Regions from separate parts of the Bradyrhizobium sp. USDA 4354 genome, predicted to be linked through region 2. Evidence: predicted binding sites of a transcription regulator. Region 2 holds the regulator's gene; the other holds the start of a gene.
What was found. Region 2 encodes LexA, which represses DNA repair genes until DNA is damaged. Its sites were predicted from a motif close to TGTTCNNNNTGTGTTCNG; they were not measured.
Positions count from the first base shown of each region.

Region 1: a site for LexA is predicted at 1,930-1,947, ahead of ACVIIV_RS34285 (DUF3072 domain-containing protein). Genes of this name have one in related genera too.

Region 1 is NZ_JBSSDC010000001.1:7,368,867-7,373,073, forward strand. It holds gene ACVIIV_RS34260 (HWE histidine kinase domain-containing protein) at 1-495, shown strand, start outside; gene ACVIIV_RS34265 (hypothetical protein) at 492-713, opposite strand; gene ACVIIV_RS34270 (hypothetical protein) at 855-1,112, shown strand; gene ACVIIV_RS34275 (hypothetical protein) at 1,207-1,449, shown strand; gene ACVIIV_RS34280 (hypothetical protein) at 1,647-1,868, opposite strand; gene ACVIIV_RS34285 (DUF3072 domain-containing protein) at 1,984-2,178, shown strand; gene ACVIIV_RS34290 (DUF6496 domain-containing protein) at 2,267-2,563, shown strand; gene ACVIIV_RS34295 (hypothetical protein) at 2,570-2,932, opposite strand; gene ACVIIV_RS34300 (Do family serine endopeptidase) at 3,202-4,207, opposite strand, start outside.
Region 2 is NZ_JBSSDC010000001.1:5,190,951-5,195,157, reverse strand. It holds gene ACVIIV_RS24055 (molybdopterin molybdotransferase MoeA) at 1-1,158, shown strand, start outside; gene lexA (transcriptional repressor LexA) at 1,335-2,036, shown strand; gene ACVIIV_RS24045 (hypothetical protein) at 2,203-2,382, shown strand; gene ACVIIV_RS24040 (hypothetical protein) at 2,594-3,028, shown strand; gene ACVIIV_RS24035 (ComEC/Rec2 family competence protein) at 3,154-4,207, opposite strand, start outside.

The DNA.
Region 1 (4,207 bases), 2.2 Mb from region 2:
CGCGTGCACACCATCCTGTCGCTGTCGAGCTGGCAGGGCGCCGAGCTCTCCAGGCTGATCGACGAGGAGCTTGCGCCCTATTCGCTCGGCGACCAGATCAGATTGGCAGGTCCCGAAGTTCAGTTGCTGCCGGCAACGGCCCAGACGCTGGCGCTCGCACTGCACGAGCTCTTCACCAACTCGGCAAAGTATGGCGCGCTCTCGACTCGATCGGGGCGGCTCGCGATCGGTTGGCAGGTCGAGAACGAGCTGCTCACGCTGAGCTGGGAGGAATCCGGCGGTCCGCTGGTCATGACACCGAAGTCGCGCGGCTTCGGCACGCGGAGTTTGCTTGCGAGCATTGAGTCCCAGCTTGGCGGACAGGCGCAGTTCGATTGGCGCGCCGAGGGCCTGTTGTGCCGTCTGGAGGTGCCGTTGATACGCAAAACGGCGATCTCCGCTCTCGGCAAGTTCGACACTGCCGGCTCCGCCGAATTGCAGCGCGCGTCCGGTTAACCGGACGCCGCGCTCGTCATGCGCTGAGCGATCCGCGGTTCGCGCGCGACGCGTCCTTCGAGCCAAGCTTCCGTTCGGGCGAGATCGCGCAGCGCCCTGGCATAGCGGCGAGCCGCGCTCCGCTCCGCGCCACGCGGGAGCTTGCGCGCCTTGCGCAAGATGTCCGCGGCCGCGTTGCGATAGGCCAGCGAGCGGTAAAGAAAGACTACCTTACCCATATCGATATTCCCGTTTTGATGGCACCCATCCTCGCAAGCCCGGCATGAACGTCGGATGAAGCCAGCGATGACAAATTCTTTCAATCGAACGGAACCAGCGAATCGCGCGCGCGTTGGCATGCCAGTTCGGGATGCAGTCCCATGCGCACCAAGAAGTCGTCCGAGCTGATCTCTGCCAGCGGCCTTATCAAGCTGATGACGCACGCAATGATGGGCGCAGCCCTCGGCCTCGCCTTCAGCCTCACGCTCGTCCTGTCCAATCCAGCCGTGGCCAACCTACTGAATAACGGCGGAAGCCAGGCCGCTATGGTCTTCGCCCTCACCTTGGTGACGACGTTCGCGATCGGCGCGACGCTGACCGGCGCCGTGTTCATCCTCGTAGAGGACAAGCAATCTTGAAGCATGCGTGACGCGTGGGAGATGCTTTGTTCGGAACTCCTGCGGCGAATAGCGGTTGGCTGCCTGCGTCAATTTAACTCAGGGAGTTTCCCGCATGAAGACGACCAAGCTCGCTCTCGCCGTGATGTTGGCAACCGGCCTAGCCGCCGCGCCGTTCGCCGCCCAGGCCAAGTCGCAGAAGGCCAAGCACGGATCCTCGATGTCATCGTCGCAGACCACCGGCGCCAATACCAAATCTTCCAAGGGCGCAGATCCTTCCGGCCAAGGCGGCTCTGGTCCCGGCTCCGATCAGGGCGGCACAATGACGAACAAAGGCGGCATGACCAAAACCAAATAGGCGCTCCCTGGTATTCGTGAGGGCTCCGCCATTGCGCGGGGCCCTTGCCGCCTGATGCTCGACGCTGGGGGCTGTCAGCATCCAGCATCCACAAGCTCCGGCACTCGCGTTGCGCGCACGTTCAACCGCGATCGCGGTTCGGCGCGCCGTTGCAATATCCGGTCCGGCTCTTCCTCCGCCGCGCGCTTCCAAATATCTCAGCGGCGCCCGATCGCCCGTACGGGGTTGCCGACTGTCTTCACGGGACGAACGCGCACCCGGTCACGGACGTCAGGCAGAACATCGCTGCCACCAGCCGCCTTCCATTCGCTGATCAGGAGGTTGATTTTCCGGCGCAGATCCATCTGCGCCAGGGCCCTTTCTGTGCAGTCGCAGTCGCGCTCGACGAGGTCGCGCACCGACGCCTCGACGTCGGCCATCTCAAGCCTCAAGGCCCTGATTTTACGTCGAATTTCATTAATTCTGTTGTCCATGGCTTGTTAGAACAAAATAAGAACATATAGTCAAGTCACGATTTCAAGACGGAGGAGCGACATGCAGGTTCAAGGTAAATACGACGCCAGGGTTTTTCTGAGCGAGCAGATGACGCGAGCGCAGGGGCTGAGGCTGAAACGGCTCAGCGAAGAGGCCTATCAACCCACCCAATATGCGCGGGATCTGTCTTTCAGCGAGGCCGCACGGCGCATCCAGGCTCTGGAAGCGGAGATCGAGCTGGCGAACTCCTTCTAGGCTGCGGCGCCCGCCTGGAACGTTGCATCCGCGCTCCCCGGAACCATGGCTGTGCCGAATGGTTTTCTTCGGCCAAGGGAGAACATGCATGGCACGCAAGGCAAAGAAACGCCGCTACTCACGCAGCTCCGGCAGCGATGTCGAAAGCGAGATGCGGCGCTACAAGAAGGGGACCGCGAAGAGCGGCCGTGGCGGACGCGGCGGCCGCGTGAAGAGCCGCAAGCAGGCGATCGCGATCGGACTGTCGAAGGCGCGCAAGAAGGGCAAGAAGGTCCCGAAGAAAGCTTCGAAGCGAAAGAGCGCCAAGAGGACGTCCCGGACGTCGTCGAAGAAGTCGTCGTCGAAGAAGTCGTCGAAGCGCAAATCCAGCAAGCGCTCACGCTGACCAGTGTCAGATCATGCTCCCCGGCATGAAGCAGCGGATCGAAATCCCGAACGCAGTCTTCACCGGCCACACCATGGTGCGGCCGGCCCGGTTCGGCTCGGTGATGACGGCTTCGTCCGGCACCTCGATCCACTGCCCGTCGAGACGCACGCGGTAACGCCCGTTGTGCGACTCCCAGTCGGGATCGGCAACGGCGAAACCATCCGCATCCGAGCAACACGGACCCAGATGGCTGCGCAGGCTGTCGAACCATGGCTTCAGGGGCGAGTCGGCGTAGCGGCCGTCGTCGCGCCCGAGCGCGCTTCCGCCCCAGAGCACCAATGGCGCCACGAGCAGCGCACTCCTCAGCGAGAGCTTCAATCGATCCATGTCGGCACCGATCAAATGTGAACCACCGGCCAGTTCCACAAAGCGCCGGGAAGGTTCGAAGTTCCACGCTTGCAACCCGAGTCCGCTGCTACGTTGCAGCAGAGCAGAGAGGCAGCCCGGAACTGTGACCAGCGAACACGGCTTTTTCGGACGCACCGGATCATCATTCCTGCTGCTAACGAGAATGTTATCGGGGTCTTTGCTTGATTGCGCATGCGAAAGGCGGCCCGAGGGCCGCCTTTTTGGATTCCTACCGGTCGAGCTTCGCCTTACGCGAGCGGCACCGCGACGAAGCGGGTGGCATCCGCGCTTTTGACCTGCAACAGAACGCTGCGCTTGCCCGACGATTTGGCCTGCGCCAGCTCCGAGCGCACCTCGCCGACATTGCTGACAGCCTTGCCACCGACGTTGAGGATGACGTCGCCGGTCTGGATACCGCGCTGCGCCGCCGGCCCTTCCGGATCAACCTCGGTGACGACGACACCCTTCTGACCGGCGCCCTGCACCTCGCCGGCCGGAGCCAGACCGAGCCCGAGGCGCGGCGTGCCGGCACCCGGCTGCCCCCTGCCCTCGTCGGCATTGCCCTTGGCCTGACGCTCGTTCGGCAGCTCACCGAGCGCCAGGGTCAACGTTTTGCTGTCGCCCCTGCGGAAGACATCGAGCTTCACGGACGTGCCCGGCGCCAGGGTGGCGATGGTGCGGGCGAGATCGCGGGGGTCCTTGATGGTGGTGCCGTTCACGGCGGTGATGACGTCACCCGCCTCGATGCCGGCCTTCGCCGCCGGGCTGCCGGCTTGCGGGTTGTCGACGATCGCGCCGCGCGCCTCCTTGAGCCCGAGGCTGTCGGCAATGTCCGACATCACGGGCTGCACCTGCACGCCGAGCCAGCCCCGGGTGACCGCGCCCTTGTCCTTCAATTGCGCGATGACGAGCTTGGCGGTCGAGGCCGGAATATCGAAGCCGATGCCGACCGAGCCGCCCGACGGGGAGAAGATCGCAGTGTTCACACCGATGACGTTGCCGTTCATGTCGAAAGCCGGGCCGCCGGAATTGCCCTTGTTGATGGGCGCATCGATCTGGATGAAGTCGTCATAGGGACCATTGCCGATATCCCGGCCGCTGGCCGAGACGATGCCGGCGGTCACAGTGCCACCAAGACCGAAGGGATTGCCGACCGCGACCACCCAGTCGCCGATGCGCGGCTTCTGGTCGGAGAACTTGACGAACGGAAACTCCTTCTTGCCGTCGACCTTGATCAGCGCGAGATCGGTCTTC
Region 2 (4,207 bases):
CCGCTGCCTGAAGAGATGGTTTCGCTCGAGGAGGCCCATCATCGCGTGCTCGCGCGCGACGTCGCGGCGCGGCGCACTCAGCCGCCGGAAGCCATGTCGGCGATGGACGGCTATGCCGTGCGCGCGACCGATGCGGCCACGATCGATTCCAGGCTGACGGTCACAGGAGAGGTCGCGGCGGGCCGTCCGTTCGCGGGAACGGTCGGCGCCGGCGAGGCCGTTCGGATCTTCACCGGAGGCCTCATTCCCGATGGCGCCGACGCGGTCGTGATCCAGGAGGACACGGTTGCCGACGGCAAGCACATCACGATCAAGGAAGCCGCGATTCCCGGTCGGCACATCCGCCCCGCCGGCGTCGATTTCTCTAAGGGCGACGTGCTGCTGCGCAAAGGAACCCGTCTCACCGAGCGCGATCTCGCGCTGGCCGCCGCAATGAATCACCCGCATCTCGCCGTCTGCCGCCGTCCGAAGGTCGCGATCCTCGCCACCGGCGACGAACTGGTGATGCCGGGCGCCACGCCCGGTCGCGGCCAGATCGTCTATTCCGATGGCTATGCCCTGCACGCGCTCGCCCGCAGCGAGGGCGCCGACACCATCGATCTCGGCGTTGCCGCCGATACGCTGGAGGCCACTTCCGCCGGCATTCGCCGTGCCCGCGAGAGTGGCGCCGACATCCTGGTCACGACCGGCGGTGCGTCGGTCGGCGACCACGATCTGGTCCAGCAGGCGCTCAAGGGCGAAGGCATCTCGATGGCGTTCTGGAAGATCGCGATTCGGCCCGGCAAGCCGATGATGCACGGGCGGCTCGGCGCAATGCGCGTGATCGGCCTGCCCGGCAACCCCGTGTCATCATACGTATGCGCCTTCCTGTTCATGGTGCCGCTGATTCGCGCCCTGTCGGGCCGTTCAGCGATTCATCATCACCGCGAGCGCGCCGTGCTGGGCCGCGATCTCGGTGCCAACGACCAGCGCGAGGATTATCTGCGCGCGCGCCTGGAGCTGCGCGGCGACGGCACGCTCGTCGCCGTTCCCGTCAACCATCAGGACTCCTCTCTGCTTGCGAATCTCGCTGCGGCACAGGTACTTCTCGTGCGCGCACCGTTCGCGCCGAAGGCCGAGGCCGGCACGCCTTGCGAGGTGCTGCGGCTCCCCGTCTGAGCAGCGCGGCCACACGCATTCCGAGAGTTTTGCGCTGTTCACCATAAATTAAGCAGTTGCGGAACACATATCGAACATATAGTGTCCGTTCATGATTTGTTTCGAGGATGTAGCGGCTTATCGCTGAATTCATCGTCTCGGAATCGAACGACATCAACCGGGGGACTTTGGTCGAGATGTTGACGCGCAAACAATACGAGCTTCTGCGGTTCATCAGCGAACGTCTGAAGGAAAGCGGCGTGCCGCCGTCCTTCGACGAGATGAAGGATGCGCTCGACCTGCGCTCGAAGTCAGGCATTCACCGCCTGATCACTGCGCTCGAGGAGCGCGGCTTCATCCGCCGCCTGCCCAACCGCGCCCGTGCCATCGAGGTGATCAAGCTGCCCGAGCTCCAGGCCGCCGCCGGCAATCGCCGCGGCTTCACGCCGAGCGTTATCGAGGGCAATCTCGGCAAGGTGCGCGCGAGCTCCAGCCCGCCTGTGGACGAGGGTGAGCGTCCCGTCGCGGTGCCCGTGATGGGCCGCATCGCGGCCGGCACGCCGATCGAGGCGTTGCAGACCCGCAGCCACACCATCAGCGTGCCGCCCGACATGCTCGGCTCGGGCGAGCACTACGCACTCGAAGTGCGCGGTGATTCGATGGTCGAGGCCGGCATCCTCGACGGCGACATGGCGCTGATCCAGCGCAACGAGAGCGCCGACACCGGCGACATCGTGGTGGCGCTGATCGACGACGAGGAGGCCACGCTCAAGCGCTTCCGCCGCCGCGGCGCCTCTATCGCGCTCGAGCCCGCCAATGCCGCCTATGAGGTCCGCATTCTTCCGCCGAACCGCGTGAAGATTCAGGGCAAGCTGATCGGGCTTTACCGGAAGTACTGAGCGGTCCTGCGGTCGTTCGACACCTATTGGAGCGGATCAGTATCCGCTCCGGCTGGATGGTCTTTCCGGTTCTGCTCAGATTATCCGGCCCCTCCTCCGGCGCTACATCCTCGGTATGCCGCGCGAAGCGACATTGCTTCGCAGCATGAGAGTTCGAGGAGAGGCCATGCGCCAGATCGTTTCATGGACAATCATTGCGGCGCTGATCGCAGCATCAGCGTCGCAAGTCGGCGCCACACAATCGCACCGCCATGTGCGCGAGCAATCGGCGACCAACGAGCATATCCGCAACGCGCGGAATGCAATCGCGCAGCCTCCGCAATCGAGCTGGCAATATTCGAGCTGATCGGCGCCCGCGGGGCGCTGACTTGCGCCTTCGGAATGCACAGATGTCGGCTTTGTTCCTATTGAATCCGGGAAAGATAATGTGATCGTGGCTTGCGGAGCCCAGCCGCAGATTTGCCTACAACAAAGCAGAGCGTTGCATACTTCCATCCTGATAGAGGCCTGCGCCTCCAAAGGAGTGCGGGTCGCTATCTTCGCATGAGGAGCATCCGATGTGTGACTATAGCCTGCATGCCGTCGCGACACGCCCCGCCGAAGTCGGCGAGACGATTGTCACGACAACCTTCCGTGGCACCTCGACACGCGGCTTCGCCTCCGAAGCCGACCTCTCCGTCGCGGTCTGCCTGCTGCCGGGAACGGAGCTCGCTTTCGCCGACAACGTTCGTTACGACAACCGCTGGATCTGGACGCGCACCGTCAACTCCCGCGTCGGCAAGTTCGGCAAGATCGACCCGCACATTCCCGATCGCCATCATGATGCGATCGAATTTCCCGACGGCAAATACGTGCTGGTGACACAGCTCGTCGAAGGCCAGCGCGCGACCGTGTTGCAGTTGCCGGTGACCCAGCCCCTTGGCGAGCGCGAGCACAAGCCGCAGATCGTCGCCGACACGCGGTCCACAATCACGCGCCTGCCGATCGGCTGACGTCGTCGCCCCGGCCGATGGGTCGAGCGCCAGGATTGAAATGCCATCGCCGGCCGCGGCCGGCGAGATGGTTTGGGTTGTGTCCTACGGAATCCCGTCGGACCGGCCTCCCTCCGCATCTATCCTCAATCGTCAGCCTGCAAGTCGGCCTCCGATGGCGTTGCGTCCCGATTGCGGGGCACGGCCGTCTTCGGCGCAAGGCTGCCGTCGAAATTCCCCTCGCCGGCGCCGGCCGGCAGCCAGGGGCGGCTTGCGCCCCTCGCCCTCACCGCCTGCACCGAGAAACCCTCTCCGCTCCGCGTCAGAGCCAGCGCGCCCTGACTGGCGAGACGCGGCCGATCGACCACCATCGCCGCGCAATCGGGCGGCGCGGGCCGCGCCGTCACCACCAACGCTGCGCGGCTGCAATCATCGGTGAGCGCGTCGATACGCAAGGACAGCGCGACCAGCCGCCCGTCCCCGAGCGGCGTCACGCAGCCGGCCTCGTCACACGACACACCGCTCGCCAACGCGACGTCGGCGGCATCGCGCGGATCGGCATCGGCGGCTAACCACTCCTTCAGCAGAAAGCCATCCTTGCTTGCGCGGATCACACGCAGGCGCCCATCCCCGCCCCGGACCGCGACGCTCGCGCCATCCCCGGCAATCAGGATATCGGGCTGCCGCACCGACAGCCCCCAGAAGATCGCTGCCAGCAACACCAGGGCACCGGACCATCGCAGGGGCGTGCGCAACAGGCCCATCACGATGATCCCGAGGCTGGCCGCGATCAGCGGCGCGATCCCGAACGCCGGAATGCGACCAACCGCGCCAGGCAGAGCCGCCACCCAGCGCGAGACCGCGACCATCCAGTCAATGCCGATCCCCATCAGCCACCAGAACGCGCCATCGAGCCCGAAGGGAGCCGCGAGCAACCCCAACAACCCGGCCGGCATCACCAGCGCCGAGACCACCGGCATCGCGCCGAGATTGGCGAGCACGCCGTATGGCGTGACGCGATGGAAGTGGAAGGCGGCGTAAGGCGTGGTCGCGAGCCCCGCGATCAACGAGGCCAGGAACAGCATCGCGATCTCGCGGCCGCCCCACAGCGCGATCCGCGCTGTCGCGGAATGATCGGGCGATGCAAGCAGGTTCGGCATGCCGATCTGCACCAGCGCCACCAGCCCGAGCGTTGCCGCA